One region of the Kluyvera ascorbata genome, then DNA from elsewhere that is predicted to be linked to it. Evidence: predicted binding sites of a transcription regulator. Region 1 holds the regulator's gene; the other holds the start of a gene.
What was found. Region 1 encodes sigma-54, which starts transcription at its own class of promoters, with help from an activator protein. Its sites were predicted from a motif close to GTTGGCACANNTTTCGCTNT; they were not measured.

Region 1 (16,084 bases):
GCCTGCCGGGCGAAGGGCAGAGCGAATGCCTGGAGACGCTCCAGCAGGTGGTTGAAACCGGTGTTGACGGCATTAAGCTGCATCCGCTGCATATTGTTACCGGCAGCATCATGGCCAAAGCCTGGGAAGCCGGGCGCCTGAACGGTCTTGAGCTGGACGACTATACGATAACCGCGGGCGAGATGATTCGCCATACGCCGCCGGAGGTGATTTATCATCGTATTTCCGCCAGCGCACGTCGTCCGACGCTGCTGGCTCCGCTGTGGTGTGAGAACCGCTGGACAGGAATGGTCGAGCTGGATAAATACCTGAACGAATATGGGGTGCAGGGCTCGGCGCTGGGCACTCCGTGGGTGCAGCCATAGCGCCCATTGCCGGATGGTGGCGCTGCCTTGGCAATGTAGCCGTGTAGCCCGGCCAAGCGAAGCGCCGCCGGGAATGGCACCGTGCCCCAATTAGCAGATAATCCCCGCATTTTTCGCACAACCTACCGCGCCACGCTCAGAATTGGGTATTATTGAACGACGTTGTCGTTAAGGAATCCCTTATGAAGCAAATCCGTATGCTGGCGCAGTATTACGTCGACCTGATGATGAAGCTGGGTCTGGTACGTTTCTCCATGCTGTTGGCGCTGGCGCTGGTGGTGTTGGCCATTGTGGTACAAATGGCGGTAACCATGGTGCTGCACGGCCAGGTTGAAAGCATTGATGTTATCCGTTCTATCTTCTTCGGTTTGTTGATTACGCCCTGGGCGGTCTACTTCCTTTCGGTCGTGGTTGAACAGCTTGAAGAGTCACGACAACGTCTCTCCCGGCTGGTGGAGAAGCTTGAAGAGATGCGCGAGCGCGACCTCAAGCTGAACGTCCAGCTCAAAGACAATATTTCGCAGCTCAATCAGGAGATTAGCGATCGCGAAAAAGCCGAGGCCGAGCGCCTTGCGACGCTAGAGCAGTTGCGTATTGAGGTACAGGAACGCGAAGAAACGCAGATCCGCCTCGAGCAACAATCCTCCTTCCTGCGCTCTTTCCTCGATGCTTCTCCGGATCTGGTTTTCTATCGCAATGAAGATAAAGAGTTCTCCGGCTGTAACCGGGCGATGGAACTGCTGACCGGCAAAAGCGAGAAGCAGTTGATTCACCTGCACCCGGAAGATGTTTATGCGCCTGAAGCAGCGGCGAAAGTCATTGAAACCGATGAAAAAGTCTTCCGCCACAACGTCTCGCTCACCTACGAACAGTGGCTCGATTATCCCGACGGACGCAAAGCCTGCTTCGAGATTCGTAAAGTGCCGTATTACGACCGCGTGGGTAAACGCCACGGCCTGATGGGCTTTGGCCGCGATATTACCGAGCGTAAGCGCTATCAGGATGCGCTTGAGCGTGCCAGCCGCGATAAGACTACCTTTATTTCTACCATCAGCCATGAGCTGCGTACGCCGCTGAATGGCATCGTCGGCTTAAGCCGCATTCTGCTCGACACCAACCTGACGGCTGAACAAGAAAAATACCTGAAAACCATCCATGTCTCGGCGGTCACGCTGGGTAATATCTTCAACGATATTATCGATATGGACAAAATGGAACGTCGCAAAGTCCAGTTGGATAACCAGCCGGTCGATTTCACGGGTTTCCTGGCCGACCTGGAAAACCTCTCCGGTCTGCAGGCGCAGCAAAAAGGTCTGCGCTTCGTGATGGAGCCAACGTTACCGCTGCCGCATAAGGTGATTACCGACGGCACCCGACTGCGCCAGATCCTGTGGAACCTTATCAGCAACGCCGTGAAGTTTACCCAGAAGGGCAGCGTGACGGTGCGCGTGCGCTATGACGCAGGCGATATGCTTCACTTTGAAGTCGAAGACTCTGGTATCGGTATCCCGCAGGAAGAGCAGGATAAAATCTTCGCCATGTATTATCAGGTTAAAGACAGCCAGGGCGGTAAACCGGCCACCGGGACCGGCATTGGCCTTGCGGTCTCTCGTCGTCTGGCGAAAAGCATGGGCGGCGATATTGAAGTCTCAAGCCAGGCCGGACACGGTGCGACCTTCACCTTGACGGTGCATGCGCCAGCGGTGGCGGAAGAGGTTGAAGATGCGTTTGAGGACGATGAAATGCCGCTGCCGGCGCTGCACGTGCTGCTGGTCGAAGACATTGAATTGAACGTGATTGTCGCCCGTTCGGTGCTAGAGAAACTGGGCAACAGCGTGGATGTCGCCATGACCGGCAAAGATGCGCTGGAGATGTTTACGCCGGGCGAATATGACCTGGTGCTGCTGGATATCCAACTGCCGGATATGACGGGGTTGGATATCTCCCGCGAACTGACGCGTAAATACCACGCCGACGACCTGCCTCCGCTGGTTGCGCTGACGGCTAACGTACTGAAAGATAAGAAAGAGTATCTGGAAGCCGGGATGGACGATGTGCTGAGTAAACCGCTCTCGGTACCGGCCCTGACCGCGATGATCAAGAAGTTCTGGGATACCGTTGAAGACGAAGAGGAGAGTACCGTGACCCCTGTTGAAAGCAGCAAATCGCAGCAGCTACTGGATATTCCGATGCTGGAGCAGTACCTCGAACTGGTTGGGCCGAAGCTGATTACCGACGGTCTGGCGGTCTTCGAGAAAATGATGCCGGGCTACCTCGCGGTACTGGAATCGAACCTGACCGCGCGCGACCAGAAAGGCATTGTTGAAGAAGGTCATAAGATTAAAGGCGCGGCCGGTTCCGTCGGCTTGCGTCACCTGCAACAGCTGGGGCAACAGATCCAGTCTCCCGACCTTCCGGCCTGGTGGGATAACGTCGGTGAATGGGTTGAGGAAATGAAATCCGAGTGGCAGCAGGATGTCGCGGTATTAAAAGCCTGGGTGGCGAACGCTGATAAAAAATGACCCCGGCTAGACCGGGGTGCGCGAATACTGCGCCAACACCAGGGAACTGGTGGCTGCGTCAGATGATTAGCTTGTTTTTTGTTGATGACACAACCTGAAATACGATTGCACGCTCAATAAGATAGCAAAACTTAAAATGTTTGTTACGTGAATCAGTAAAATGTGTGAAGCATAACGACTTAATCAGAAATATTAATCGGCGTCAGAGAGTTAGCGTGAAGAAGATGGCTTTAAGGAAAGTAGCGGGGCTAAAACAATTGTTCTGGCGACTGTTGCTGTTGCTGGCGCTTTTCTGGGGCGGCGGCATCGCCGCGTTCAGTTTTTTGCCGGTTCCATTTTCCGCAGTGATGATTGAGCGTCAGCTTGGCGCCTGGATGACGGGCGACTTTGGCTACGTGGCACACTCTGATTGGGTCAGCATGGATGCTATCTCGCCGTTTATGGGGCTGGCGGTGATTGCCGCTGAAGACCAAAAATTCCCGGATCATTGGGGGTTTGACGTCTCGGCGATTGAGAAAGCGCTGGCGCACAACGAGCGCAATGAAAACCGTATCCGCGGAGCTTCTACGCTCTCGCAGCAAACGGCGAAAAACCTGTTCTTGTGGGATGGCCGTAGCTGGGTGCGTAAAGGGCTGGAAGCGGGTCTGACGCTGGGCATGGAAACAGTCTGGAGTAAGAAACGCATCCTGACCGTGTACCTGAACATTGCTGAATTCGGTGACGGTATTTTTGGCGTGGAAGCCGCGTCTCAACGCTATTTCCACAAGCCCGCGAGCAGGTTGACGATGGCCGAAGCCGCACTGCTGGCCGCCGTGTTGCCGAACCCGATCCGTTTTAAAGCCAGCGCGCCGTCAGGGTATGTGCGTAGTCGCCAGGCGTGGATATTACGTCAGATGCGTCAACTGGGCGGGGAAGGGTTTATGCGGGAGAATAAGCTGTATTAACCGCAGGTTGCGGTGAATTTCGTAGGCCTGATAAGCGTAGCGCCATCAGGCATTGTAAGGCGCCGCTGTATCGCCGGATGGCGGCGTAAACGCCTTATCCGGCCTACGAGACTAGTCTTCGTCGAACCCGGCGTTAAACAGCGCAATCACCGCGGCCAGTGCTTCTTCTTCCTGCGGCCCGGTGGCTTCGACTTCAATCTGGCGACCCTTGGCTGAGTCCAGCATCAGCAGCGCAATCACGCTATTTGCCTCCGCTTCGGTCCCTTCATCGTTACGCAGCAGAACTTCTGCGTCGAAATGTTGCATCAGCTCAAACAACTTCATCGCCGGGCGAGCGTGCATGCCCAGCTTGTTGGTTATCTCAACGGTCTGCTTTACGGTCATGATTTGCGTTTTTCCAGCGTCCGGTGACGAGACTGCACGTTCTTACCGCGCGAGCGGAAGTAGTCAGCCAGCTGTTCGGCAACGTAGACCGAACGGTGTTTACCGCCAGTACAACCGATAGCAACGGTCAGATAGCTACGGTTGTTGGTTTCCAGCATAGGTAACCATAGCTCAAGATAGCTGCGCGTTTGATAGATAAAATTGTGAACTTCCGTGTGCCTGTCGAGGAACGCGGCGACCGGTTTATCCAGGCCAGTCATCGGACGCAGCTTAGGATCCCAGTGCGGGTTTGGCAGGAAGCGTACGTCGAAAACGTAGTCAGCATCGATCGGAATGCCGTGCTTGAAGCCAAAGGATTCGAACACCATCGTTAGCTCACGCTCGCGTTTACCCAGCAGGCGAGTACGCAGCATCTCGGCCAGTTCATGAACTGACATTTCGGAGGTGTCGACGATAAGGTCGGCGCGAGAGCGCAGCGGTTCCAGCAGGTTACTCTCTTCATCAATGGCGCTTTCCAGCGACAGATTCTTACTGGAGAGTGGGTGCAGGCGGCGGGTATCGCTGTAGCGGCGAATTAGGGTGTTGCGATCGGCATCAAGGAACAACAGCTGCGGGGAGAAGTTATCCGGCAGGTTTTCCATTGCCCGCTCAAAGATTTCCGGTGATTCGGGCATGTTACGCACGTCAATGCTGACGGCGGCGGATATCTCTCGGTCGGCAAGCGTTTTTGCCAGTTCCGGCAGCAGCACGACCGGCAGGTTATCGACGCAGTAAAAGCCCATATCTTCCAGCGCGCGCAGGGCGACCGATTTTCCGGAGCCTGAGCGGCCGCTGACGATCATCAGTACCATGTACCGTTTCTCCTCAGTACGACGTGATGTCCATTATGCATCATCGTGGGTTTCCGTATCGGTGATGATTTGATACAGCTCTTCGTCGCTCTGCGCAGCACGCAGGCGACGGCAAATGGTTTTATCCGCCAGGCGTTTTGCCACCAGAGAAAGCGTATGCAGGTGGGTTTTGGTCTGGTCTGCCGGCACCAGGAGCGCAAAGAGTAAATCGACGGGCTGATTGTCGATGGCGTCGAAGGCGATCGGGGTTTCCAGCTGCACAAACACGCCAACCGCGCGCAGCGTATCTTCTTCCAGCTTGCCGTGAGGAATAGCGATACCGTTACCAATACCGGTACTGCCCATCTTCTCGCGGGTCAAAATTGCCTCAAAGACAACCTGCGGAGGCAGGCTCAGCTGTTTTGCCGCCAGTTCGCTGATGATTTCCAGCGCGCGTTTTTTACTCTGACAGTGCACAGCACTGCGGGTACATTCCTGGTTAAGGACATTGCTCAGTTGAAGAGCCGAATCGTTATTTGTCATAATTTCACCTAAGCATCGCCCGGTATGCGGGCATATCGGGCGACTGCTCGGACAATCAATGTTGTTTTAGTTTATCTTTATGCTTGTTTAACTGTCTCGCCAGTTTATCAATCAAACCGTCGATGGCGGCGTACATATCCTGCCCTTCCGCGCTGGCATGAAGTTCGCCTCCGTTAACGTGCAATGTGGCGTCCGAGATGTGCGTCAATTTCTCCACCTTTAACACAATGTAGACCTGATTGATCCTCTCGAAATACTGTTCGAGCTTAACGAATTTCGCATTCACAAATTCGCGCATCGCATCGGTAATTTCGACGTTGTGTCCAGTGATGTTGAGCTGCATAGTGTCTTCCTTATCAGTTGTGTCAGACCAGTTGTTTACGCTGGTTAGACGGCGGAATGGATAAAGACTCTCGGTACTTTGCAACGGTACGCCGTGCCACCATGATACCCTGTTCAGAGAGCATGGTGGTCAGTTTACTGTCGCTCAGTGGTTTTGCGGGGTTCTCCGCGGCAATTAATTTCTTAACCAGCGCACGAATCGCCGTGGACGAAGCTTCGCCACCGCCCTCGGTGCTGACGTGACTGGAAAAGAAATACTTAAGCTCGAAAATGCCTCGTGGGCTATGCAAATACTTTTGCGTGGTAACACGCGAAATCGTGGACTCGTGCATTTCGACGGTCTGGGCGATGTCCGCCAGCACCATCGGTTTCATATACTCTTCGCCGAGATCGAAAAAGGCCTGCTGCTGCTCGACGATGCAGCGACTTACCCGCAGTAGCGTATCGTTACGGCTCTCAAGACTCTTAATCAGCCACTTCGCATCCTGCAGGTTGCTGCGGATAAACTGGCTGTCGGCGTCATTACGGGCGTTGTTACACATGCCCGCGTAGTGCTGGTTGATTTGCAGGCGCGGGATGCTGTCGGCGTTCAATTCAACGGCCCAGCGGCCGTTTACCTTGCGCACCAGCACGTCAGGGATCACATACTCCGGCTCGCCGGTCTGGATCGATTGACCTGGGCGCGGATCCAATGATTGGATCAGATCCATCGCCTCTTTCAACACGTCTTCTTTCAGACGCGTGACGCGCATCAGCGAGCGGAAGTCATGATTAGCGAGCAGATCGAGATGATCGCTGATAATCAGGCGGGCTTCGTCGATGCGCGGCGTAGTAGGAGAGAACTGAGAGAGTTGGATCAGCAGGCAATCGCGGAGATCTTTAGCGGCGACGCCGACCGGATCGAATCGTTGGATCCGTTTGAGCACGGCTTCCACTTCATCGAGACCAATCTCGTCATCGCCGATGCCTTCATGAATGTCTTCCACCGTGACGGTGAGATAGCCGGTATCGTCTACCGCGTCGACAATCGAGGTCGCAATGGCCCGGTCGGTATCGGTAAACGGCGTTAGCTCAACCTGCCACATCAGATAGTCTTGCAGTGACTGAGTGGTTTCGCCCTGATACACCGGCAGTTCATCGTCCTGATAATCAGCCCCGGTTCCGGAAGGGGTTCCGGCGGTGTAGATTTCATCCCAGCTGGCGTCGAGCGGCAGCTCTTCGGGCATATCGGGCTTTTCCAGCGCGTCGACGCTGTCCAGCGTTTCGTTATCGACGGTTTCCTGGGTCTCAACTTCTTCGTGAAGATCGGTTTGCTCAAGCAGGGGGTTGCTCTCCAGCGCTTGCTGGAGTTCCTGCTGAAGTTCCAGCGTAGACAGTTGCAACAGACGGATTGCCTGCTGCAGCTGTGGCGTCATGGCAAGCTGTTGGCTGAGCCTTAATTGCAAACCTTGCTTCATGTTCAGAACGAATATCTCCCGCTAACGTCGTAAACCACTACCCTATCAGAGTCTGAAGTCTTCCCCAAGATACACGCGTTTAACATGTTCGTCTTGTAGGATCTCCTGCGGGGTGCCGTGGGCAATCAGGTGCCCCTGGCTGACGATATAGGCGCGTTCACATACGGCCAGCGTTTCACGTACGTTGTGGTCGGTGATAAGCACGCCAAGGCCGCTGTCACGGAGGTGTTCGATGATGCGTTTGATATCGATAACGGAGATCGGGTCAACGCCGGCAAACGGTTCATCCAGCAGGATAAATTTAGGGTTTGCCGCCAGTGCACGGGCGATTTCAACGCGGCGACGTTCACCGCCGGAAAGCGCCTGGCCCAGGCTATCGCGCAGATGCTCGATGTGAAACTCTTCCATCAGCTCTTTGGCGCGGTCTTCGCGCTGCTCGTTGCTCAGATCGTCACGGATCTGCAGCACCGCCATCAGGTTGTCATAGACGCTCAGACGACGGAAAATCGAGGCTTCCTGCGGCAGATAGCCGATGCCGCGACGCGCGCGCGCGTGCAGCGGCAGCAGGCTGATGTCTTCATCGTCGATGATGATATTGCCGGCATCGCGCGGCACGATCCCAACGACCATGTAGAAGGTGGTGGTTTTGCCCGCGCCGTTTGGCCCAAGCAGGCCCACAATCTCACCGGAATTCACGGTCAGACTGACATCTTCCACGACGCGGCGGCCTTTGTAGGCCTTTGCCAGATTTTTTGCAGTTAATGTCGCCATAACGAATTAGTTACTCTTCTTCTGTGCCGGAGCCTGGTCTTTGGATTTGTCCTGCAGCTGCGACGGAACCAGAACGGTGGTCACGCGTTTGCCTTTATCGCTAAACGCCTGCATTTTCTGCTCTTTGACCAGATAGGTGATCTTGTCGCCTTTGATGTTGCTATCCAACTGCTCAAGGTAAGCATTGCCGGTCAGTACGACGAAGTCGTTCGCCAGCTCGTAATGCATTTTCGAGGCGCGGCCTTTTACCGGCTTGCCGTTGTCCTGCATCTGGTAGAAGGTGGCCGGGTTACCGTAGCCGTCGATGACTTCTTTACCTTTCTGGTCCGCTGGACGAGTCACGACGACCTTATCGGCATTGATTTTGATACTGCCCTGGGTCACCACGACGTTACCGGTGAAGGTGACGATGTTGCCCTGCATATCCAGCGACTGCTGATCGGATTCAATATGAATCGGCTGATTGGTATCGCCAGTAAGCGCCATGGCCGGCAGGCTGGCGGCCAGCAAAGAACCGGCAAGTGCCAGCTTAAGGCTGAGTTTGTTTGTTCTGAATTTCATAAGAGGTTCTAACCTTTTCAATCAACTCGGCGTTCTTGCTGCGTAAATTGCCGCGCATTTTCAGGCCGCTGGAATTAAATGTTGTTCCGTATAACGTCACCAGATCGTCAGAGGAAACATCCTGAGTCGTCAGGTTCACCTGGGCATTATCCGTCGTAATCTTACGCAGTTGTGCGTCTTCTGTCAGCGCGTTGATTTCAACGTGCCCATAGAGATAGAGCATGCGGTCGTTAGTCAGCTTGGCTTTATCGGCTTTAATCGACCAGGTTGGTACTTTATTTGCGTCAAAGGTGGTCAGGAACGGGTGGGTAAACCACGATATTGCCTGATCGGAAAAATACTCCACATGCTCGGCGGTTAACCGGTAGCTCAGTGCGCCTTCGGGGCTGTACACCACGGTATCGGTATGTTCGCTTTTATAGGTTGGATCGTTTGCGTTAATCACGACCTGGCTGCTGTCGTCTTTATCGGCAAGGTTCAGGCCGATCAGGACAAGCGCAACCAGCGATAGCACAATGATAACCCAACGTCTGGTTTTACTCATATCGATTGCCCTTTGGCTTCTTCCAGCTTCCCTTGCGCCATCAGCAGCAGGTCGCAGACTTCACGAACGGCACCGCGGCCGCCTGCAATACGCGTCACATAGTCGGCGCGAGGCAGCAGCAGCGGGTGTGCATCCGCCACCGCTACGCTGAGGCCAATTTCCGCCATCACCGGCCAGTCAATCAGATCGTCGCCGACGTAGGCGACCTCTTCCGGCTGGAGGTTCAGCGTGGCGAGCAGTTCACGGTAGGCGATCAGTTTATCTGACTGCCCCTGGTAAAGATGGGTGATGCCAAGCGTCGCACAGCGGTCTTCTAACAGTTTAGCTTTTCGCCCGGTAATTATCGCCACTTCGATATCTGAAGTGAGCGCACAGCGTACGCCATAGCCGTCGCGGACGTTAAACGCTTTGAGTTCTTCACCGCTGTTGCCCATGTAAATCAGGCCGTCAGAAAGCACCCCGTCGACGTCGAGGATAAGCAGACGGATTTTCTCCGCCTTCGCCATAAATTGTGGACTCACCGGGCCATAACAGGTGGCGACCGATGCGACAGCATTACTCATTCTTTATATCCTTGATTACACTACGCCTGCGCGCAGTAGGTCGTGCATATGTATCACACCTAGCAGATGGTCGCCATCGGCAACCAGCACGCAGGTGATATGACGGGATTGCATCAGGTTCAGCGCATCGACCGCCAGCATGCCGGGGCGAATACGAATGCCGCCCGGCGTCATGACATCGGCAATGCCGAGGCTGCGCACATCGGCACCGGTATCGAAGATGCGTCGCAGGTCGCCGTCGGTGAAAATACCTTTGATCTGCATGTTGTCATCGCAGATGGCCGTCATACCCAGATTTTTACGGGTAATTTCCAGCAGGGCATCGCGCAGCGAGGCATCAACGCTGACGTGGGGTATCTCATCGCCAGTGTGCATAATATCGTTAACGCGCAGCAGAAGCTTGCGGCCTAATGCGCCACCGGGGTGGGAAAGCGCAAAATCTTCTGCGGTAAAGCCGCGCGCTTTCAGCAACGCAACGGCCAGCGCATCACCCATTACCAGCGCTGCGGTGGTGCTGGACGTCGGGGCGAGCCCTAACGGGCAGGCTTCACGCGGGACTTTGACGCACAAATGAATATCCGCCGCGCGGCCCATGCTGCTGTCTGGTCGGCTGGTCATACAGATAAGCGGTACGCGCAGACGTTTTAATACCGGGATCAGCGCCAGAATTTCATTGGACTCGCCGGAGTTGGATAGGGCAATCACCACATCCTGGGGTGTTACCATGCCTAAATCGCCGTGTGCAGCCTCACCAGGGTGAACAAAAAAGGCAGAAGTCCCGGTGCTGGCGAAGGTAGCTGCCATCTTGCGGCCAATATGCCCGGATTTGCCCATTCCCATGACGACCACTTTGCCGGTGCAGTAGAAGATCTTCTCGCAGGCTTCGCTAAAGTCCTGATTAATGTATTGATCAAGCTGTTCCAGCCCTTCCCGTTCAATCGCCAGAACGTCTCTTCCTGCCTGCTGGAAGTCGAAATCTGACGGCAAATCTATTTGCGACATAATGTTATCCCAGTTCAATCGATGAAAAGCGGCGTGCCCCAGTAAAGCAGCGCCAGCCATAACACAAACCCGCTGATTAACAGTAAACCGGCGACGCGGCCAACCTGGCGTCGACGCCAGCAAAGCAGAGCGAAGACCACGCTGACCAGCATCATTACGCCATAGTCACGGGTAAACGCGAGGGGATTAAACGTTCCCGGCGCGATGAGGGCGGGGATCCCCAGTACGATAGCAATATTAAAGAAGTTCGAGCCGATAATGTTGCCGACGGCAATATCGTTTTCACCTTTACGCACGCCTGCGATAGCGGTTGCCAGCTCTGGCAGGCTGGTGCCCAGCGCGATAACCGTTAGTCCAATGGTCAGTTCGCTCATGGCGAAGTAGTTCGCCAGCACGGTAGCGTTATCGATGACCATTCTGGTCGCCATCGGCATGACAATCAGCGCGACGCCAAGCCATAAACAGGCGACGGGCAGAGAACCGTCGCGCGGCAGTTCGGATAACTGCTCCTGGGTAAATTTGTCGTTACCCTGACGTTCAGCGAGACGGGCTATTTTAATGATAAACAACAGCCATAATCCGGCCAGAATAAATAAAAAGACACCGTCAAACCAGGACAGTTCTCCATCATACAGAACATACCCAGCGACCAGGCTTACGACCAACATTAGCGGTAATTCGCGGCGCAGAATATCAGAATGCACGGTAAATGGGTGGAACAGGGCGGTGAGCCCAAGAATGAGCAGAATGTTGACGATATTAGAGCCGACGGCGGTGCCGATGGCCAGATCGACCTGCCCGTGCAGCGAGGCGGCCGCGGAGACGATGATTTCCGGCAGTGAGGTACCGATGCTGACAACGGTTATACCTATAATCAGGGGGGGGACACCTAAAGCACGGCACAGAATGGAGGCGGAATACACGAGGCGGTCGGCGCTGTAGACCACCAGAAGTAAACCAATAATTAACAGAGCCGTGGCTAAGAGCATCAAAAGTCCTTTATTCGGGTATAATCGCCGGTCCGCACGTCTGGACGTAACGAATTCCTAATTTTGACTTTATGCGCAGGAAAAGTAAAACAAATGCCAGATTTCGTTAACCAGAGCGGTTAGGATTCTGTAAGAATGCGGGGGCAAGCAGGAGTTTGCCCTACTTAAGGACCTGGAAAGGTAAGCCTATGAGCCAAAATATCGAGAATCTGGTCGAGGTGCGAGATGTCACGTTTTCGCGTGGCAATCGGGTCATCTTTGACAATATCTCGCTGTCGGTACCGCGCGGAAAAATTACCGCGATTATGGGGCCGTCGGGGATTGGCAAGACCACGCTGTTACGCCTGATTGGCGGGCAGATCCCCCCGGATAGCGGAGAGATCCTCTTTGACGGTGAGAACGTGCCGAAAATGTCGCGCTCTCGCCTGTATACCGTACGCAAGCGTATGAGCATGTTGTTTCAGTCCGGTGCGCTGTTCACCGACATGAACGTGTTTGATAACGTGGCGTATCCCATTCGTGAGCATACCCGCTTACCGGCGCCGTTGCTGAAAAGCACGGTAATGATGAAGCTGGAGGCCGTTGGCCTGCGCGGTGCTGCAACGCTGATGCCATCGGAGCTCTCTGGCGGTATGGCCCGCCGCGCTGCGCTGGCGCGTGCTATTGCCCTGGAGCCAGATCTCATCATGTTCGACGAACCTTTCGTCGGCCAGGACCCGATTACCATGGGCGTGCTGGTGAAGCTGATTTCTGAACTCAACAGTGCGCTGGGTGTCACCTGTATTGTGGTTTCTCACGATGTGCCGGAAGTACTGAGCATTGCGGATTACGCTTATATCGTGGCGGACCAGAAAATTGTCGCGCACGGCAGCGCCTCTTCATTGCAGGAAAATAGCGATCCTCGAGTGCGTCAGTTCCTCGACGGTATTGCCGACGGCCCGGTGCCGTTCCGTTATCCTGCGGGCGACTATCGCCGCGATCTCATCGGCACAGGGAGTTAATCGACTTATGCTGTTAAATGCACTGGCAGCGCTTGGACATCGCGGGATCAAGACCGTCGCGACGTTTGGGCGAGCTGGGTTAATGTTATTCAATGCCGTTATCGGCAAGCCGGAGTTCCGCAAACACGCGCCGCTGCTGGTGCGCCAGCTGTACAACGTCGGCGTGCTTTCTCTGGTTATCATCATCGTGTCGGGCGTATTTATTGGCATGGTGCTGGGGCTGCAGGGTTACCTCGTGCTGACCACCTACAGCGCTGAGACCAGTCTCGGCATGCTGGTGGCGCTGTCGCTGCTGCGTGAACTGGGGCCGGTGGTTGCCGCGCTGCTGTTCGCCGGGCGCGCGGGTTCTGCGCTGACCGCGGAAATCGGCCTGATGCGCGCCACCGAGCAGCTCTCCAGCATGGAGATGATGGCGGTGGATCCGCTGCGCCGCGTTATCTCCCCTCGCTTATGGGCTGGCGTCATTTCGCTGCCGCTACTGACCATTATCTTTGTGGCCGTCGGCATCTGGGGTGGTTCACTGGTTGGCGTAAGCTGGAAAGGTATTGATGCCGGGTTCTTCTGGTCGGCGATGCAAAATGCGGTGGACTGGCGTCTTGATCTGGTGAACTGCCTGATCAAGAGCGTTGTTTTCGCCATTACGGTGACATGGATTGCGTTATTTAACGGTTACGATGCGATCCCCACTTCTGCCGGAATTAGCCGGGCGACGACGCGCACCGTGGTGCACTCCTCGCTGGCGGTTCTTGGGCTGGACTTTGTGCTGACGGCACTGATGTTTGGGAATTGAGTGAATGCAAACGAAAAAGAGTGAAATCTGGGTCGGTATTTTTCTGTTGGTTGCCCTGCTGGCGGCGCTGTTTATCTGCCTGAAGGCGGCGGATGTTTCGTCAATGAAATCAGAACCAACCTACCGCATTTACGCCACCTTCGATAACATCGGCGGCCTGAAAAACCGTTCACCGGTGCGGATTGGCGGTGTAGTGATTGGCCGCGTCGCGGATATTGAACTGGATCCGAAAACGTACTTACCGCGCGTCGCTATCGACATCGAAGATCGCTATAACCACATCCCCGATACCAGTTCCTTGGCCATTCGTACTTCTGGCCTGCTTGGGGAACAGTATCTGGCGCTGAACGTCGGTTTTGAAGATCCCGATCTCGGAACGTCTATCCTTAAAGATGGCGGTACCATTCAGGACACCAAATCGGCGATGGTACTGGAAGACCTGATTGGCCAGTTCCTTTACAACAGCAAGGGCAGCGACAATCAGAATTCTGGCGATGCGCAGGGTTCTACAGAAGGACATACTGGTACGACGACGCCTGCGACTGGCGCGACGAATTAATCTCAGGAGATACTCGACATGTTTAAACGTTTACTGATGGTCGCCATGCTGGTGATTGCGCCGTTAACGGCAGCCACTGCGGCAGACCAAACCAACCCTTACAAGCTGATGAATGAAGCGGCGCAGAAGACGTTCGATCGCCTGAAGAATGAACAACCGAAGATTCGTTCTAACCCGAACTACCTGCGTGACGTGGTCGATCAGGAACTGCTGCCGTATGTTCAGGTAAAATACGCCGGTGCGCTGGTACTAGGCCGCTACTACAAAGATGCCACGCCCGCTCAGCGTGAAGCTTACTTCACCGCTTTCCGCGAATACCTGAAGCAGGCGTACGGTCAGGCGCTGGCGATGTACCACGGCCAGACCTACCAGATTGCGCCAGAACAGCCGCTGGGCGATGCGACCATCGTGCCTATTCGTGTGACCATCATCGATCCGAACGGCCGTCCTCCGGTGCGTCTTGACTTCCAGTGGCGTAAAAATACCCAGACGGGTAACTGGCAGGCATACGACATGATTGCGGAAGGGGTGAGTATGATCACCACCAAGCAGAACGAATGGAGCGACCTGCTGCGTACCAAAGGCATTGACGGCCTGACCGCACAGCTGAAATCTATTTCTGCACAGCCAATCACCCTGGATCAGAAAAAATAATGGCCGAACAGCTAAGCTGGAAGCGCGATGGTGAACGCCTGGCGCTGCACGGTGAACTGGATCAGGATTTTCTGGTATCCCTGTGGGATGCCAGAACCGAGGCTACGCAGGGAGTATCCATTATCGACCTCAGCGGCCTGAGCCGCGTCGATACGGCAGGCCTGGCCCTGCTGGTGCATCTGGTTGAACTTATCCGCGCGCAGGGTCGTACGCCGAGCCTGGAAGGGGTAAGCGAAAAAGTCGCGACCCTGAAAAGCTTATACAACCTGCCAGAAGGTATGATCCCCTAACAGTTTCAGCACGTTACTGTCATGGTTTCTGATAAAGCCCCATCAATCTCAACGATGGGGCTTTTTGCTTGTTTAAGACCGCGCCACTTTCCTCTAAGATGTGGGGCTTGTTTTCACTCTCAAATGAAATGCGAACCTATGGAAAATAATGAAATTCAGACCGTGCTGATGAATGCACTCTCCCTTCAGGAAGTTCTCGTTTCTGGCGATGGCAGCCACTTCCAGGTTATTGCCGTGGGTGAGATGTTTGATGGCATGAGCCGCGTCAAGAAGCAGCAGACTATCTATGGCCCGCTGATGGAATACCTTGCGGATAACCGCATCCATGCCCTGTCGATCAAAGCGTATACCCCGCAAGAGTGGGCACGCGATCGCAAACTTAACGGTTTTTGAGCCAGGGGAAAAGTGCGTGCACTTTTCCGGTGGCGAACGTGAATACTTAACAGAGATTAGATTTGATGGATAAATTTCGTGTGCAGGGGCCAACCCGCCTTCAGGGCGAGGTCACCATTAGCGGTGCAAAAAACGCTGCCCTGCCGATTCTTTTTGCCGCGCTGTTGGCAGAAGACCCGGTAGAGATCCAGAACGTACCGAAGCTGAAAGACGTTGATACTTCCATGAAGCTGCTGACGCAGCTGGGTGCCAAAGTTGAACGTAACGGCTCGGTTTGGATTGACGCTGGCCCGGTCAATGTTTTCTGTGCGCCGTACGAGCTGGTGAAAACCATGCGTGCGTCTATCTGGGCGCTGGGGCCGCTGGTGGCTCGCTTTGGTCAAGGGCAGGTTTCTCTACCGGGCGGCTGCACCATTGGTGCGCGCCCGGTTGACCTGCACATCTCTGGCCTTGAGCAACTGGGCGCAGAAATTAAGCTGGAAGAAGGTTACGTCAAAGCGTCCGTCAACGGTCGTTTAAAAGGCGCGCATATCGTCATGGACATGGTCAGCGTTGGCGCGACCGTTACCATCATGACGGC
Region 2 (16,084 bases), 600 kb from region 1:
CGGCCAGAAAGTGGTGTGAAGCGCGTTAGTATTAGACAGCACCACCACACGATGCCCCTGCTCGCGCAGCGTTTTCATGATGTCGATGACTTCGGGGCGAAGGGCCACAAAAACCGCCTGCCAGCCGTGGGCAAACTGCTCGTAGCTGAGCGGTAGCTCCATGTCATGGCACATGGCTTTCGCAAACTCTTCATCCGATATTTCACCGCGTTCGTGCTGATGAAATACCTCTCCCATGGTGAAACTTTGCTTTAGCCGGGCCAGCGGCACGCGGGCGAGATCGCTCCACGTTCCCAGAACACGGTTGAAATCAATGTCGACAATCACATTACCTAAATCAAAGATATAGAGCATTTTTGCCTCCGTTCACGCCGTGGAAATTTCACTCTAGCGGGAAAGGCGAACTTTGACCATGAACAAACGCTCTCTATTTCAAAAAGAAAAACCCCGCCATATAGGCGGGGTTTCAGGTCACGACAAAAGAGAGAAATTAATCTTCTTTCGGACCACGCATAGCGCGTTTACGGTCGTTTTCAGTCAGGTGACGTTTACGGATACGGATAGAGGTTGGGGTAACTTCTACCAGTTCGTCGTCATCGATGAACTCCAGAGCTTGTTCCAGAGTCATTTTCTGAGCTGGGACAAGAGTCGTAGCTTCATCAGTACCGGAAGCACGCATGTTGGTCAGTTTCTTACCGGTCAGGCAGTTTACAGTCAGGTCGTTAGAACGGCTGTGAATACCGATGATCTGGCCTTCGTAAACTTCTGCGCCGTGGCCCAGGAACAGCTTACCGCGGTCCTGCAGGCTGAACAGTGCGAACGCAACCGCTTTACCCTGACCGTTGGAGATCAGTACGCCGTTCTGACGCTGGCCAACTTCACCCGGACGAACGTCGTCGTAGTGGCTGAAGGTGGAGTACAGCAGACCGGTACCGGAGGTCATGGTCATGAATTCTGAACGGAAGCCGATCAGACCACGGCTTGGGATCACGTAGTCGAGACGTACGCGGCCTTTTCCGTCTGGATTCATGTTTTTCAGGTCGCCTTTACGCTCACCCAGTGCCTGCATGACAGAACCCTGGTGCTGCTCTTCGACGTCCAGCGTTACGTTTTCGAATGGCTCTTGTTTACGACCATCGATTTCGCGGAAGATTACTTTCGGACGGGAAACCGCCATTTCGAAACCTTCACGACGCATGTTTTCAATCAGAACGGACAAGTGCAGCTCACCACGGCCAGAAACGCGGAATGCGTCTGCATCCGGAGTTTCTTCAACGCGCAGCGCAACGTTGTGAACCAGCTCTTTCTTCAGGCGATCCAGGATCTGACGAGAAGTAACGTATTTACCTTCTTTACCGCAGAACGGAGAGGTGTTGACGTTAAAGAACATGGTTACGGTTGGTTCATCTACGGACAGCGCTGGCAGCGCTTCAACATTCTGCGGGTCGCAGATGGTGTCGGAGATGTTCAGCTCGCCCAGACCGGTGATCGCGATGATGTCGCCAGCTTCAGCCAGGTCGCTATCGATACGCTCCAGACCCAGGTGAGTCAGCACTTTACCGACTTTACCGTTACGGGTTTTGCCTTCGCTATCAATGATAGTGATCTGCTGGTTTGGCTTCACTTTACCGCGTTTGATACGGCCGATACCGATAACACCAACGTAGTTGTTGTAGTCCAGCTGGGAGATTTGCATCTGCAGCGGGCCATCCAGGTCTACGTCTGGAGCCGGTACACGATCAACGATGGTCTGATACAGCGGGGTCATGTCTTCCGCCATATTTTCGTGATCCAGACCTGCGATACCGTTCAGCGCGGAAGCGTAAACGATAGGGAAGTCCAGCTGTTCGTCGGTCGCGTCGAGGTTAACGAACAGGTCGAATACCTGGTCAACAACCCAATCAGGACGCGCGCCTGGACGGTCAACTTTGTTGATAACAACAATTGGCTTCAGACCATGAGCAAATGCTTTTTTGGTCACGAAGCGCGTCTGCGGCATCGGGCCATCCATTGCATCAACTACCAGCAGCACAGAGTCAACCATGGACATGACGCGCTCAACTTCACCACCGAAGTCGGCGTGCCCTGGGGTATCAACGATGTTGATACGGTAATCATTCCATTTGATTGCGGTGTTTTTCGCGAGGATGGTAATCCCACGCTCTTTCTCCAAATCGTTGGAGTCCATCACACGTTCTTGAGTTTCAGCACGTGCATCAAACGTACCGGATTGCTGCAGCAGCTTATCAACCAGGGTAGTTTTACCATGGTCAACGTGCGCGATGATGGCGATGTTACGCAAATTTTCGATCACAACTTTGCCTCGGGCATTAGAAATAGCGCGTTATTGTACACGGATTAATCGCACTACAAAACAGGATCACAGAGATCCTCCGCAAACAAGTATTGCAGAGTTTCTTTGTGATCGCTTTCACGGAGCATAAAAAGGGCACCTGGACACAATTTGCACCAATATGGTGCTCATCGCTTCATGATAAGCACTATAATGGTGCAAAGACGCTATCGTGGTGCAGCCCTTTTGCACTATGGTGCGCATGATAACGCCTTTTGGGGGTGATTTAAAAGTTGGCACAGATTTCGCTTTGTATATTTCAAGGCAACAACGCCACTTTAAGCAGTGATTGAAGACCTCGTTACCACGACGACAATGATAAATCCGGGAGATGTTAAGTATGTCCGCTGAACACGTTTTGACGATGCTGAATGAGCACGAAGTGAAGTTTGTCGATCTGCGCTTCACCGATACCAAAGGTAAAGAACAGCACGTCACTATTCCTGCGCACCAGGTAAATGCCGAATTCTTCGAAGAAGGCAAAATGTTTGACGGCTCCTCTATCGGTGGCTGGAAAGGCATTAACGAATCCGACATGGTTCTGATGCCAGACGCATCTACCGCTCTCATCGACCCGTTCTTTGAAGAGTCTACCCTGATTATCCGTTGTGACATCCTGGAACCAGGTACCCTGCAGGGCTACGACCGTGACCCGCGCTCCATCGCTAAACGCGCTGAAGAGTACCTGCGCGCTACCGGCATCGCAGACACCGTTCTGTTCGGGCCAGAGCCAGAATTCTTCCTGTTTGATGACATCCGCTTCGGCGCATCCATCTCCGGTTCTCACGTGGCTATCGATGACATCGAAGGCGCATGGAACTCCTCCACCAAATACGAAGGTGGTAACAAAGGTCACCGTCCAGGCGTTAAAGGCGGTTACTTCCCAGTTCCTCCGGTTGATTCCTCACAGGACATCCGTTCTACCATGTGTCTGATCATGGAAGAGATGGGCCTGGTTGTTGAAGCGCATCACCACGAAGTTGCGACTGCTGGCCAGAACGAAATCGCAACCCGCTTCAACACCATGACCAAGAAAGCGGACGAAATTCAGATCTACAAATATGTTGTGCACAACGTCGCTCACCGCTTCGGTAAAACCGCGACCTTTATGCCAAAACCAATGTTTGGCGATAACGGTTCCGGCATGCACTGCCACATGTCCCTGTCCAAGAACGGCGTAAACCTGTTCTCCGGCGACAAATATGCTGGCCTGTCCGAGCAAGCACTGCACTACATCGGCGGTGTTATCAAACACGCTAAAGCTATCAACGCCCTGGCTAACCCGACCACCAACTCCTACAAGCGTCTGGTCCCAGGTTATGAAGCACCGGTAATGCTGGCTTACTCTGCCCGTAACCGTTCTGCATCCATCCGTATCCCGGTTGTTGCTTCTCCGAAAGCGCGTCGTATCGAAGTGCGCTTCCCGGACCCAGCAGCTAACCCATACCTGTGCTTCGCAGCACTGCTGATGGCTGGCCTGGACGGCATCAAGAACAAAATCCACCCTGGCGAAGCCATGGACAAAAACCTGTATGACCTGCCGCCAGAAGAAGCGAAAGAGATCCCACAGGTTGCTGGCTCTCTGGAAGAAGCGCTGCAGGCTCTCGATGCTGACCGCGAGTTCCTGACTGCAGGTGGCGTGTTCACTGATGAAGCTATCGACGCTTACATCACGCTGCGCACCGAAGAAAATGACCGCGTACGTATGACTCCGCACCCGGTTGAGTTCGAACTGTACTACAGCGTCTAATCGTATTTTGAGTTGTACTTTCCAGCTGTAGCGGCGCCATTGCCCTTGGGTTCTGGCGCACTCCCTGGAATTAAGTTGCCGTGGAAACTTTCAGCCCATCTCAGGATGGGCTTTTTTCTCCACCAACAACCTGATATCTCGCGCTTTTTACTCGTAAAAAGCTATACTGCACTAAAATAGTGCAAGCCTTTTCAGGAGACTGCTAAATGGCAACAGGCGCACTGCCCGATGCTGGGCAGATCCTTAATTCGTTAATCAACAGTATTTTACTGGTCGATGATGACCTCGCCGTTCACTATGCGAACCCTGCTGCACAGCAGCTGCTGGCGCAGAGCGCGCGCAAACTCTTTGGTACGCCTTTACCCGAGCTTCTAAGCTATTTCTCGCTGAACATTGGCTTGATGCAGGAGAGCCTGCAAACGGGTCAGGGGTTTACCGATAACGAAGTGACGCTGGTGATTGACGGACGCTCGCATATTCTTTCGCTGACCGCACAGCGTTTGCCAGACGGTTTTATTCTGCTGGAAATGGCGCCAATGGATAACCAACGCCGCCTCAGCCAGGAGCAGCTCCAGCACGCTCAGCAAATCGCGGCGCGCGATCTGGTACGAGGGCTCGCCCATGAGATTAAAAACCCACTGGGTGGCTTACGCGGCGCTGCACAGCTACTCAGTAAGGCACTGCCTGACCCGGCGTTGACCGAGTACACCAACGTCATCATTGAGCAGGCCGACCGCCTGCGTAATCTGGTCGACCGCCTGCTTGGCCCACAGCATCCCGGTACGCATATCACCGAGAGCATTCATAAAGTGGCAGAGCGCGTCGTCAAGCTGGTCTCTATGGAACTGCCGGAGAACGTCACGCTGGTGCGTGATTACGACCCAAGTTTGCCGGAACTTCCGCACGATCCAGACCAAATCGAGCAAGTTCTGCTGAATATCGTGCGAAATGCACTGCAGGCGCTTGGCCCGGAAGGGGGCGAAATTGTCCTGCGCACCCGCACCGCATTCCAGTTAACGCTGCACGGCGTGCGTTATCGGCTGGCCGCCAGAATTGATGTCGAAGATAACGGCCCCGGTATTCCATCACATTTGCAGGATACGCTGTTTTACCCAATGGTCAGCGGCCGCGAAGGCGGCACCGGGCTGGGTCTGTCGATAGCGCGCAGCCTTATCGATCAGCACTCCGGCAAAATTGAATTTACCAGTTGGCCAGGCCATACCGAGTTCTCGGTTTTCCTGCCAATCAAAAAATAAGGTGTGTTTATGCAACGAGGGATAGTCTGGGTCGTTGATGACGATAGCTCCATCCGTTGGGTGCTTGAACGCGCGCTCACCGGCGCAGGATTAACCTGCACCACGTTTGAAGGCGGAAAAGAGGTGCTGGATGCGCTGGCCACCAAAACGCCTGACGTGCTGATGTCCGATATCCGCATGCCCGGTATGGACGGTCTGGCGCTGTTAACACAAATCAAGCAGCGCCATCCGATGCTTCCGGTCATCATAATGACGGCGCACTCAGACCTGGATGCCGCCGTTAGTGCCTATCAACAAGGCGCTTTTGATTATTTGCCAAAACCGTTTGATATCGATGAAGCCGTAGCACTGGTAGAGCGGGCGATTAGCCACTACCAGGAGCAGCAGCAGCCGCGCAACGTGCAGGTCAATGACCCGACCACCGATATCATTGGTGAAGCACCAGCGATGCAGGATGTGTTCCGTATTATCGGTCGTCTCTCACGTTCGTCTATCAGCGTGCTGATTAACGGCGAGTCCGGTACCGGTAAAGAGCTGGTTGCTCATGCGCTGCATCGCCATAGTCCTCGCGTCAAAGCGCCGTTTATCGCGCTCAACATGGCGGCCATTCCAAAAGACCTGATTGAGTCCGAGCTGTTTGGTCATGAGAAAGGGGCGTTTACCGGTGCCAATACCGTTCGTCAGGGCCGATTTGAGCAGGCCGACGGCGGCACGCTGTTCCTTGATGAAATCGGCGATATGCCGATGGACGTCCAGACCCGTCTGCTTCGCGTACTGGCCGACGGCCAGTTCTACCGCGTGGGCGGCTATGCGCCGGTGAAGGTCGACGTGCGCATCATCGCGGCAACGCACCAGAACCTCGAACAACGCGTTCAGGAAGGCAAATTCCGCGAAGACTTATTCCACCGTCTGAACGTCATTCGCGTCCATCTGCCGCCGCTGCGCGAGCGTCGGGAAGATATTCCGCGCCTGGCGCACCACTTCTTGCAGGTTGCCGCGCGCGAGCTGGGCGTTGAAGCCAAGCTGCTGCACCCGGAAACCGAAGCGGCGTTAACGCGTCTGGCCTGGCCGGGCAACGTGCGCCAACTGGAAAACACCTGCCGCTGGCTTACGGTGATGGCCGCCGGGCAAGAGGTGCTGATTCAGGACCTTCCGAGCGAGCTGTTTGAAGCCAGCATGCCGGACAGCACCACGGCAACCTCGCTGCCGGATAGCTGGGCAACGCTGCTGGCGCAATGGGCCGACCGCGCGCTGCGATCCGGTCATCAAAACCTGCTTTCCGAAGCACAGCCGGAGATGGAGCGTACGCTGCTGACCACCGCGCTGCGATACACGCAGGGACACAAACAGGAAGCGGCTCGCCTGCTGGGCTGGGGTCGCAATACCCTGACGCGTAAGCTGAAAGAGTTAGGAATGGAGTAAGGCCAACGTGAAGTGTAAATATTGCTCGATTCGCGCAAGTTGCTGCAATTTTATACTTTACTGTTTCGATGAGTCAGTATTATTCAGCCCGCAAATTCGAGGGGACGATAATGTTTGAATCATTGATTAATTTGGCTTCAAGCGGCGCCGCCGGTCATTCACCACAGACGGCCGTTGCTGCCGTGCTGTGTGCCGCGCTGGTTGGGCTGTTTAGCTAAGCCGGATGGCGCTTGCGCTTATCCGGCCTGTAGGCCCGGTAAGCGTAGCGCCGCCGGGCAATATCAACGCTAAATCACCCGCGAGAACTGCTGCATCCGCGCTTTCTGCCGCAGATAGGCATCAAAGCACATACAGATATTACGAATTAACAGGCGACCCTTCGCCGTCACCTTAATCCCTTTATCATCTACATCCACCAGCCCATCCTGCGCCAGCGGTGCCAGAAGCTTCAGGTCTTCGGCAAAGTAGTCGCTGAAATTCAGCGTCCACTGCGTTTCTATCGCCGCGAAATCGAGGCTGAAGTTACAGATAAGCGCTTTGATCACATCGCGACGAATACAGTCATCGCGGGTTAACGCGATGCCGCGCCACAGCGCATTACCCTGCTCGGCAACCTGCTGATAATAGAGTTTCAGCTCTTTTTGGTTCTGCGCATAGCAGTCGCCAATCATGCTGATCGCCGATACGCCCATACCCAGCAGGTCGGTATCACCCTGAGTGGTATACCCCTGGAAATTGCGATGCAACACGCCTTCACGCTGGGCCACGGCCAGTTCGTTATCCGGACGAGCAAAGTGGTCCATACCGATAAACTGGTAGCCTGCCTGCGTCAGAGAGCCGATGGTTTCCTGCAAAATATCCAGCTTTTGCTGTGCCGACGGCAGGTCGGCATCTTTGATTTTGCGCTGTGCGGCGAACAGCGTCGGCAGGTGCGCGTAGTTAAACACGCTTAAACGGTCGGGGTTCAGCTCAGCGACGCGCTGGAGCGTGAAGGCAAAGCTCTCCGGCGTTTGCTTCGGCAGGCCGTAGATAAGGTCGATATTGGTCGAGGTGAAGCCAATTTCGCGCGCGTGGTTGAGCAGCGCAAAGATAAAGTCTTCATCCTGCTCACGGTTCACCAGCCGCTGCACTTCTTTGTTGAAGTCCTGTACGCCCATGCTCAGGCGGTTAAAGCCCTCGGCGCGCAGGTGGTCGATAACGTCCAGCTCAATTTCGCGCGGGTCAACTTCAATAGAGATTTCAGCATCGGCATCAAAGTGAAAATGCTCGCGCAGCAGCGTCATCAGGCGGCTAATTTGCGCCTTGTTCAGATAGGTTGGCGTACCGCCGCCCCAGTGAAGCTGGCTGACGTGACGGCCGGTAAACAGCGGCGCGCGCTGGCGGATTTCCTGCTCCAGCACATCAAGATATTGGTCAGCTTTATGCTGCTGGCGGGTGACGATTTTATTGCAGCCGCAGAAATAGCAGAGCTTGTGGCAGAACGGAATATGCACGTACAGCGACAGCGGACGCTCAGGGTAACGCGCGACGGCGTGGTGAAACTCAGGCTCGCCAAAGGCGTCAGAGAATTCCAGTGCGGTGGGATACGAGGTATAGCGCGGCCCGGAATAGTTATATTTCTGGATCAGGGCCAGATCCCAGTCGATTAACTGCTCAGACATGCTCACTCCTTCCGATGGTGTCGAGAACGACGACGGCGTGCCGGTCTGGCTCCATTTCGGAGCAACAGCCGGTTGCGCAGCCACTTTTGACGCCGCGACAACCGTCGTAGTTTAACGAATAACCACACCAGATAACATACAACCAAAAGGGTTATAAGCAGGACTGGCAAGCCAATCGGGTGCAAACGTTAGTTTCCGCCTCTCAGCAGACGCATCATGTCTGCCTTGCCCTCTTCTTCCTCTTCTTCTTCGTCATCATCGTAAGAGAGGCCGAGTTGCTGCATCAGTTCATCGATGCGATCCAGTTTAGCGTCGACCCATTTCTGCTCTTCAGCAGTCAGGGTTTCGTCATTTTCCAGACGTTCCAGCAGCGCATCCAGGCGCTCATCACTCTCCAGCATATCCAGCTCGGCCTGCGGTGAAAGCATAGGTTTCTCGCTCTTCGGTTTGGGCTGTTTAATGACCGGTGCGTCAGTAACGCCCAGCGCAATTGGTTTTTTACTGCCAATACGAGGATCTTTTTGCTGCTTTTGCTTATTGGAGCCGGATGCACCGTTAGAGCCAGTCGCACGGCTACCTGCCGCGTTACCACGGTGCTTTTTATCGTTTTTACGTTCGCGAGCTTCCAGGTCCAGTTCTTCGCGCGTTTTACGGCGCTGTTTGCCCGGAGCTTTACTGCGCGGTGCAGAGGTTGGTTTTTTCATGATGTCTGTCTTTAAGCCGTTTTATTCAGTATAGAATTGAGCCGGAATCTAGCAGAAAGCAAACAAAGAAAAAAGGCGACAGAGTAATCTGTCGCCTTTTTTCCTGACTCACAACCCTCTACGGGTTATACATTCCATGTTGGCTCTCAACGCGCCCTGTCTATCCGTTAGCTCTATAACAGTCCCTGTTATGGTCCTTATCCGTGTTCAACGTCTCCAGACGTTCGCCTTCCTGGCTAATTCCTTCGGTCTTCGCCTCCTGGCGTTCCTGACCGCTCATCCTGAGTCTGAATTCCTTCCGGCTCCCTTGCCGATGCGTGCTACTTTACCTTGTTGGATTAAACTAACAAGCAACGAAACGGTGGAAGATGAACAATTCAGAATATTGCCCAACATTAACTATATGATTCCAAATAGTTTGAATATTATGTCGCCTCCGTTTTCTCCTAAATTTCGCATAGTAGCAATGGCAAATGTCTTACAAACGAAGGGGCATCGTCTTACAGTCGATGCTCAACGAGGAAAACCAGTCTTTTTTTGCCGATCGGGTATAATCGCCCACATTGCCTTATTTAACGGAGATGACCGTTTTGACTAACTGGAATTATCAACAGACGCACTTTGTGACCAGTGCGCCTGATATCCGCCACTTACCTTCCGATACCGGAATCGAAGTGGCATTTGCTGGCCGTTCTAACGCGGGGAAATCCAGCGCCCTGAATACGCTGACCAACCAGAAAAGCCTGGCACGTACTTCAAAAACGCCCGGCCGTACTCAGCTGATTAACCTGTTTGAAGTCGCCGATGGCAAACGTCTGGTCGACCTGCCGGGCTATGGCTACGCGCAGGTTCCGGAAGAGATGAAAATCAAATGGCAGCGTGCGCTGGGTGAATACCTGGAGAAGCGTCTGTGTTTGAAAGGATTAGTGGTGCTGATGGATATCCGCCATCCGCTGAAGGATCTCGACCAGCAGATGATCGAATGGGCTGTCGCGAGTGAGATTCCGGTACTGGTACTGCTGACGAAGGCGGATAAGCTGGCAAGCGGTGCGCGCAAAGCGCAGCTAAACCAGGTTCGTGAAGCGGCGCTGGCCTTTAACGGCGACGTGCAGGTTGAAGCCTTTTCTTCACTGAAAAAACAGGGAGTCGATAAGCTGCGCCAGAAGCTGGACAGCTGGTTTAACGACATTCCGCCACAGGAAGAAGTCGAGGCAGCAGAAGAGTAACCCCCGCATTTATCCCGGATAGCGGCGCGCTGCGCCCTGTTCCGGGCTCGCCACATCCCGCTGATTTAACTCAATATCTTTTAAATTTATCGTGACGAAAACTTTTCTTTCGCCCAATAAAAAACGCCCCAGTCATTACTGACTGGGGCGGCTAAAATATTCAGCCAAATCCGATTACGTGAAGTAAAAGGTCTGAAAGATAGAACATCTTACCTCTGTACCCTACGAGATTAACTCTACTCTTTTTTACCCCGTACAGAAAGCACTTTTTGTAGTTTTTTTTCATTTGTTACATAACGAATTCTAATGTTCATCACAAAACTAGATAAGTTATGTTGCTTACTTACAAAAAAGAGCGTTATTCATCGGATACTTAATGAGCTTGATCCCAGTTTTCACCGCTGCCGACTTCCACCAGCAATGGCACGTCCAGAGTCGTACTGTTTTCCATTAATTCATGCACCTTCTTCGATACCGCATCCAGATCGTCTTTATGCACTTCAAAGACCAATTCATCGTGTACCTGCATGATCATACGGACGCGCGGTTTCTCGCTTTCTAACCATTTATCCACCGCAATCATCGCGCGTTTAATGATGTCGGCAGCGGTTCCCTGCATCGGGGCGTTAATCGCCGCACGTTCAGCACCTGCACGGCGAGCGCCGTTGCTGGATTTGATGTCCGGCAGATAGAGGCGACGACCATCGAGCGTGGCAACATAGCCCTGCTCTTTAGCCTGCTGGCGAGTACGTTCCATATAGTCCAGCACGCCAGGATAACGCTCGAAGTAGAGGTCCATATATTTCTGGGCTTCTTTACGCGGGATATTAAGCTGGCGAGCCAGGCCGAAGGCGCTCATGCCGTAAATCAGGCCGAAGTTAATCGCCTTAGCGCTGCGACGCTGTTCATTACTCACGCTTTCCAGCGGTAAGCCAAATACCTCAGCCGCGGTGGCGCGGTGGATATCCTTACCTTCGGCAAATGCTTTCAGCAGGCCTTCATCGCGAGACAGGTGCGCCATAATACGCAGTTCGATTTGCGAGTAGTCGGCAGAGACGATGAGGTAATCTTCAGGGGCAATAAACGCCTGGCGAATACGGCGCCCCTCTTCATTACGCACCGGTATGTTCTGCAAGTTTGGATCGGTTGAGGACAAACGCCCGGTTGCGGTGACCGCCTGGTGATAGGAGGTATGAACACGGCCAGTTTTCGGGTTGATCATCAGCGGCAGCTTATCGGTATAAGTCGATTTCAGTTTCGCCAGACCACGATACTCCAGAATCACTTTCGGCAGCGGGTAGTCGAGCGCCAGCTCTTCCAGCACTTCTTCCGATGTCGACGGCGCGCCGCCCGGCGTTTTCTTCAGCGGCTTGATGCCCTGCTTTTCAAACAGAATGGTCTGCAGCTGCTTCGGCGAGGAGAGGTTAAACTCTTCACCGGCAATTTCGTAAGCCTTTTGCTCCAGCTCTACCAGGCGCTTAGCAATCTCCTGCGAGTGCGCATGTAATACAGCAGGATCAATCTTCACGCCGTTGCGCTCAACGCGTGACAGCACCGGCACCAGCGGCATTTCAATCTCGTTAAAGATGCGCAGAGGTCCTTCATGCTTCTGCAGCTTCGGCCACATCTTCAGGTGCAGTTGGAGCGTCACATCGGCGTCTTCTGCCGCATAGCGACCGGCTTCTTCCAATGCAATCTGGTTGAAGGTCAGCTGGTTTTTACCTTTGCCAGCAATCTCTTCAAAAGTGATCGTTTTGTGTTTCAACCAGCGGTCAGAGAGGCTGTCCATATCATGGCGGCCGACAACGCTATCCAGCGTATAGGACTCCAGCATGGTGTCATAGGCGATACCGCGCAGCTCGATGCCGTAGTTAGCAAGGATACCGCGGTCGTATTTCAGGTTCTGGCCAACCTTCAGCAGCTTTTCGTCTTCCAGCAGCGGCTTGAGAAGTTCCAGTGCGCGTTCCCGGGAGATCTGGTCTGGAGCATCGAGGTAGTCATGCGCAACTGGCACATAGGCAGCGATGCCCGGCTCGGTCGCAAACGACAAGCCCACCATATTGGCAGAGATATTGTCCAGGCTATCGGTTTCGGTATCGAAAGCGAACAGCGGTGCTTTTTTCAGCTTCTCAATCCAGCTTACCAACGTGGCTTCATCGAGAATGGTGACATAGTTTTCGGATGACAATGTGGCTGCCGTTTCTTCAACTTCAACCTCAATTTCAACGTCGGCGGCTTTACCAGCAGGCTTAACGGCTGGTTTCGAGCCCTTGGCCTGCATCCAGGTGCCGGACTCTACATCGGTGATCCAGCGCTTAAATTCGTATTTTTTGAACAGCGTTAACAGCTCATCGGCCGCAGGCTCCGCAACAATCAGCTGCTCACAGCCCAGCTCCAGCTCAACGTCCGTTTTGATGGTTGCCAGCTTATAGGAGAGGTAGGCCAGATCTTTGTTCTGCTCAAGCTTCGCCGCCATGGTCTTCGCACCACGGAAGGTTAACCCGGCGATTTTTTCCGGTTCACCGTAGAGCGTATCCAGGCCACCCAGCCCTTGCAGCAGCGCCTGCGCGGTTTTTTCACCCACGCCCGGCACACCCGGAATATTATCCGAGGAGTCGCCCATCAGCGCGAGGAAATCAATAATCAGCTCCGGAGGCACGCCGTACTTGGTCACGACTTCATCCGGGCCGAGAATGGTATTGGTCATGGTATTGATAAGCGTAATGCCCGGTGTGACGAGCTGCGCCATATCTTTATCCCCGGTGCTGATGAGCACCGGACGGCCCGCTTTTTCGGCTTCACGCGCCAGCGTGCCGATCACGTCATCCGCTTCAACGCCAGAGACGGCCAACAGCGGAAGTCCCATGGCTTTCACCATCGTGTGCAGCGGTTCAATCTGCGCACGCAGATCGTCCGGCATTGGCGGGCGATGGGATTTGTAGTCTTCAAACAATTCGTCACGGAAGGTTTTTCCCTTCGCATCAAATACCACGGCGGCGTGGGTTGGCTGATACTGGAGGATCAGGCTGCGCAGCATGTTTAACACGCCGTACATCGCACCTGTCGGCTCTCCCGCACGGTTCGTCAGCGGTGGGAATGCGTGATATGCCCGATAGAGATAAGAAGATCCATCAACGAGGATGAGAGGGTTTTCAGGGATCTGAACCATAATTTCCGTGCCTGTTTATCAGATTATGGGTAAAGGATGCCACATACGGCATGAAAACATGAGTTTTTCGCCAAAATAACGCGAAAAGATTTGCAGATCCTCGCGATCGCACGCAAAACAAATTGTGGATAAGTTTGTGAATAGTTTTATTTTACTGATAACAAATGATATGTAACCAGCGATAAAGTAAAAATTACCTAAATAATTTCAATTAGTTAACTCAAGATCAAGGTTAGTGAGAGCGATCTGGTGGTAATTCACACAGTGTGGATAGACACTATGACCATTTTTCTATTCCGGTAAGACCCGTCATTTGGCGCGTTTTCTGTTAAAATCAGCCCCTTGTGCTCTTTTATATACGCACGTTATATAACTAACTATCTGAATAAACAAACTATGTCGAGATTGCTCGCTGCGATAACGTTGCCCATCAGTATCGCACTCACCATTTTATTGACCATATTGTGCTCAATACCGATTATTCTCGCCGGCATTATTAAATTGATTTTACCGGTACCGGTGATCTGGCGTTCCGTCTCGGTATTCTGCAACTTTATGATGTACTGCTGGTGTGAAGGGCTGGCAGCGCTGCTGCATCTCAACCCCTGGCTCAAGTGGGATATTGAAGGGCTCGAGACGCTCAATAAAAAGAACTGGTACCTGCTTATCTGCAACCACCACAGCTGGGCAGACATCGTGGTGCTATGCGTGATCTTCCGCAAGCATATCCCAATGAACAAATACTTCCTCAAGCAGCAGCTGGCTTGGGTGCCCTTCATGGGGCTGGCATGCTGGGCGCTGGATATGCCATTTATGCGCCGTTATTCACGCAGCTATCTGATTCGCCACCCGGAACGCCGCGGTAAAGATGTAGAAACGACTCGCCGTTCCTGCGAGAAATTCCGCGCGCACCCAACAACCATCGTCAACTTTGTCGAAGGCTCACGCTTTACGCCTGAAAAGCGCCTGCAAACCCGTTCGCCCTATCAAAACCTGCTGCCGCCAAAAGCTGCCGGTATTGCGATGGCGCTGAACGTGTTAGGCACCCAGTTTGATAAGCTGCTCGACGTGACGCTCTGCTACCCGGAAAACGATAAGACACCGTTCTACGATATGCTCAGCGGTAAACTGACGCGCATTGTGGTTCGTGTGAATCTGCGTCCGATTGACCCGGAGATGCATGGTGACTACGTGGGAGATAAGAACTTTAAGCGACGCTTCCAGCTATGGCTGAATGCGCTGTGGGAAGAGAAAGATCATCAGATTACAGACATCAAAGCAGAATACAAAAACGCCGGTCATTGACCGGCGTTTTCTTTTTTTATTTCTTCTCAACAAGCTGTTTTACGGTATCAGCATACTGAGCGACAAAGACGTCCATATTGCTGGTGTCCATGCCCTGCGGGTTCAGCTGGTATTTGCCGTTAACAAACATTGCTGGCACGCCCTGCAGCTGCAGATCGGCTGCCGCTTTTTCCTGCTGCGCGACCAGAGATTTCACCACGAAGCTGTTCCAGGCGGCGTCATAATCTTCGCCCTTCACGCCAGCGTCGGTGAAGACTTTACGGATATCCGCAACGGTCTGCACGGTCTGGGTTTTCTGTACCGCTTCAAACATCGGTGCAGTAATCTGATCTTCAACGCCCAGCGCCATCGCTACCGCCCACGCCTGAGTCAGGTCTTTGCCCAATGGGCCCAGGAACTCAACGTGGTATTTGATCATTTTAGTGCCTTCCGGCAGCTTTTTCTTCACGTTGTCAGAAACGTGCAGAACTTCTTCAAACTGATAGCAATGCGGGCAGTAGAAGGAGAAGAACTCCAGCACCTGCGGCTCACCTGCAACCGGCTTATCAATCGTAACGTATTGTTTGCCGTCGGTAATCTGAGCAGCGGATGCGCTGAATGCCAGAATCATACCTGCCAGCGCAAGCCAAACCTTTTTCATAACTCACTCTCTCCTGACTGTGTCGAATTAATACATTGGCGTTAACTGAAGAGGGGGTTCCTGTAGAACCTTCACCTGCTCTATAAAAGTTGCGATCTGCCGATGCCAGAAATCTTCCCCGGTTAACCAGGGAAAATTTTTCGGAAATGCAGGGTCATCCCAACGCCTGATAATCCAGGCAAGATAATAAACCAACCGCATTGCACGTAAAGGCTCAATCAGCGCCAATTCGTCTGAATTAAAGCTGCTGAATTCTTCGTAAGCCTCAACGATGGTTTCAAGCTGCATACGTCTCTCTGCCTGAGAGCCGTTAAGCAACATCCAGAGATCTTGAACCGCGGGGCCGTTGCGCGCATCATCGAGATCGACAAACAGTGGACCATCGCGCCAGAGAATATTTCCAGCGTGGCAGTCACCGTGTAAGCGCAAGGCATCGAAACGCCCGTGCCATAGCCCCATAACCGCATCGATCAAATCGTCGGTCGCTTTCAGGAAACGGTCTTTTAAACCAGCAGGAATGAGCGCCGAATGCTCAAAGAGAGCTCGCGGTTCAATGAGATACTCTTTAACACCAATAGAAGGACGCGCGGTAAAGCGG

Region 2: a site for sigma-54 is predicted at 2,586-2,605, ahead of glnA (glutamate--ammonia ligase). Genes of this name have one in related genera too.

The regions. Positions count from the first base shown of each region.
Region 1 covers NZ_CP096201.1:523,844-539,927, forward strand. The annotation lists gene mnmL (tRNA modification radical SAM protein MnmL/YtqA) at 1-365, shown strand, start outside; gene arcB (aerobic respiration two-component sensor histidine kinase ArcB) at 548-2,887, shown strand; gene mtgA (monofunctional biosynthetic peptidoglycan transglycosylase) at 3,112-3,831, shown strand; gene npr (PTS phosphocarrier protein NPr) at 3,943-4,215, opposite strand; gene rapZ (RNase adapter RapZ) at 4,212-5,066, opposite strand; gene ptsN (PTS IIA-like nitrogen regulatory protein PtsN) at 5,100-5,588, opposite strand; gene hpf (ribosome hibernation promoting factor) at 5,644-5,931, opposite strand; gene rpoN (RNA polymerase factor sigma-54) at 5,954-7,387, opposite strand; gene lptB (LPS export ABC transporter ATP-binding protein) at 7,433-8,158, opposite strand; gene lptA (lipopolysaccharide ABC transporter substrate-binding protein LptA) at 8,165-8,719, opposite strand; gene lptC (LPS export ABC transporter periplasmic protein LptC) at 8,688-9,263, opposite strand; gene kdsC (3-deoxy-manno-octulosonate-8-phosphatase KdsC) at 9,260-9,826, opposite strand; gene kdsD (arabinose-5-phosphate isomerase KdsD) at 9,842-10,828, opposite strand; gene MY052_RS02545 (calcium/sodium antiporter) at 10,843-11,817, opposite strand; gene mlaF (phospholipid ABC transporter ATP-binding protein MlaF) at 12,006-12,818, shown strand; gene mlaE (lipid asymmetry maintenance ABC transporter permease subunit MlaE) at 12,826-13,608, shown strand; gene mlaD (outer membrane lipid asymmetry maintenance protein MlaD) at 13,613-14,167, shown strand; gene mlaC (phospholipid-binding protein MlaC) at 14,186-14,821, shown strand; gene mlaB (lipid asymmetry maintenance protein MlaB) at 14,821-15,111, shown strand; gene ibaG (BolA family iron metabolism protein IbaG) at 15,250-15,504, shown strand; gene murA (UDP-N-acetylglucosamine 1-carboxyvinyltransferase) at 15,570-16,084, shown strand, end outside.
Region 2 covers NZ_CP096201.1:4,986,204-5,002,287, forward strand. The annotation lists gene yihX (glucose-1-phosphatase) at 1-354, opposite strand, end outside; gene typA (ribosome-dependent GTPase TypA) at 491-2,314, opposite strand; gene glnA (glutamate--ammonia ligase) at 2,694-4,103, shown strand; gene glnL (nitrogen regulation protein NR(II)) at 4,310-5,359, shown strand; gene glnG (nitrogen regulation protein NR(I)) at 5,369-6,781, shown strand; gene MY052_RS23850 (YshB family small membrane protein) at 6,892-6,999, shown strand; gene hemN (oxygen-independent coproporphyrinogen III oxidase) at 7,069-8,442, opposite strand; gene yihI (Der GTPase-activating protein YihI) at 8,631-9,146, opposite strand; gene yihA (ribosome biogenesis GTP-binding protein YihA/YsxC) at 9,737-10,372, shown strand; gene spfP (small protein SpfP) at 10,533-10,580, opposite strand; gene polA (DNA polymerase I) at 10,746-13,541, opposite strand; gene MY052_RS23875 (acyltransferase) at 13,938-14,846, shown strand; gene dsbA (thiol:disulfide interchange protein DsbA) at 14,863-15,486, opposite strand; gene MY052_RS23885 (serine/threonine protein kinase) at 15,514-16,084, opposite strand, start outside.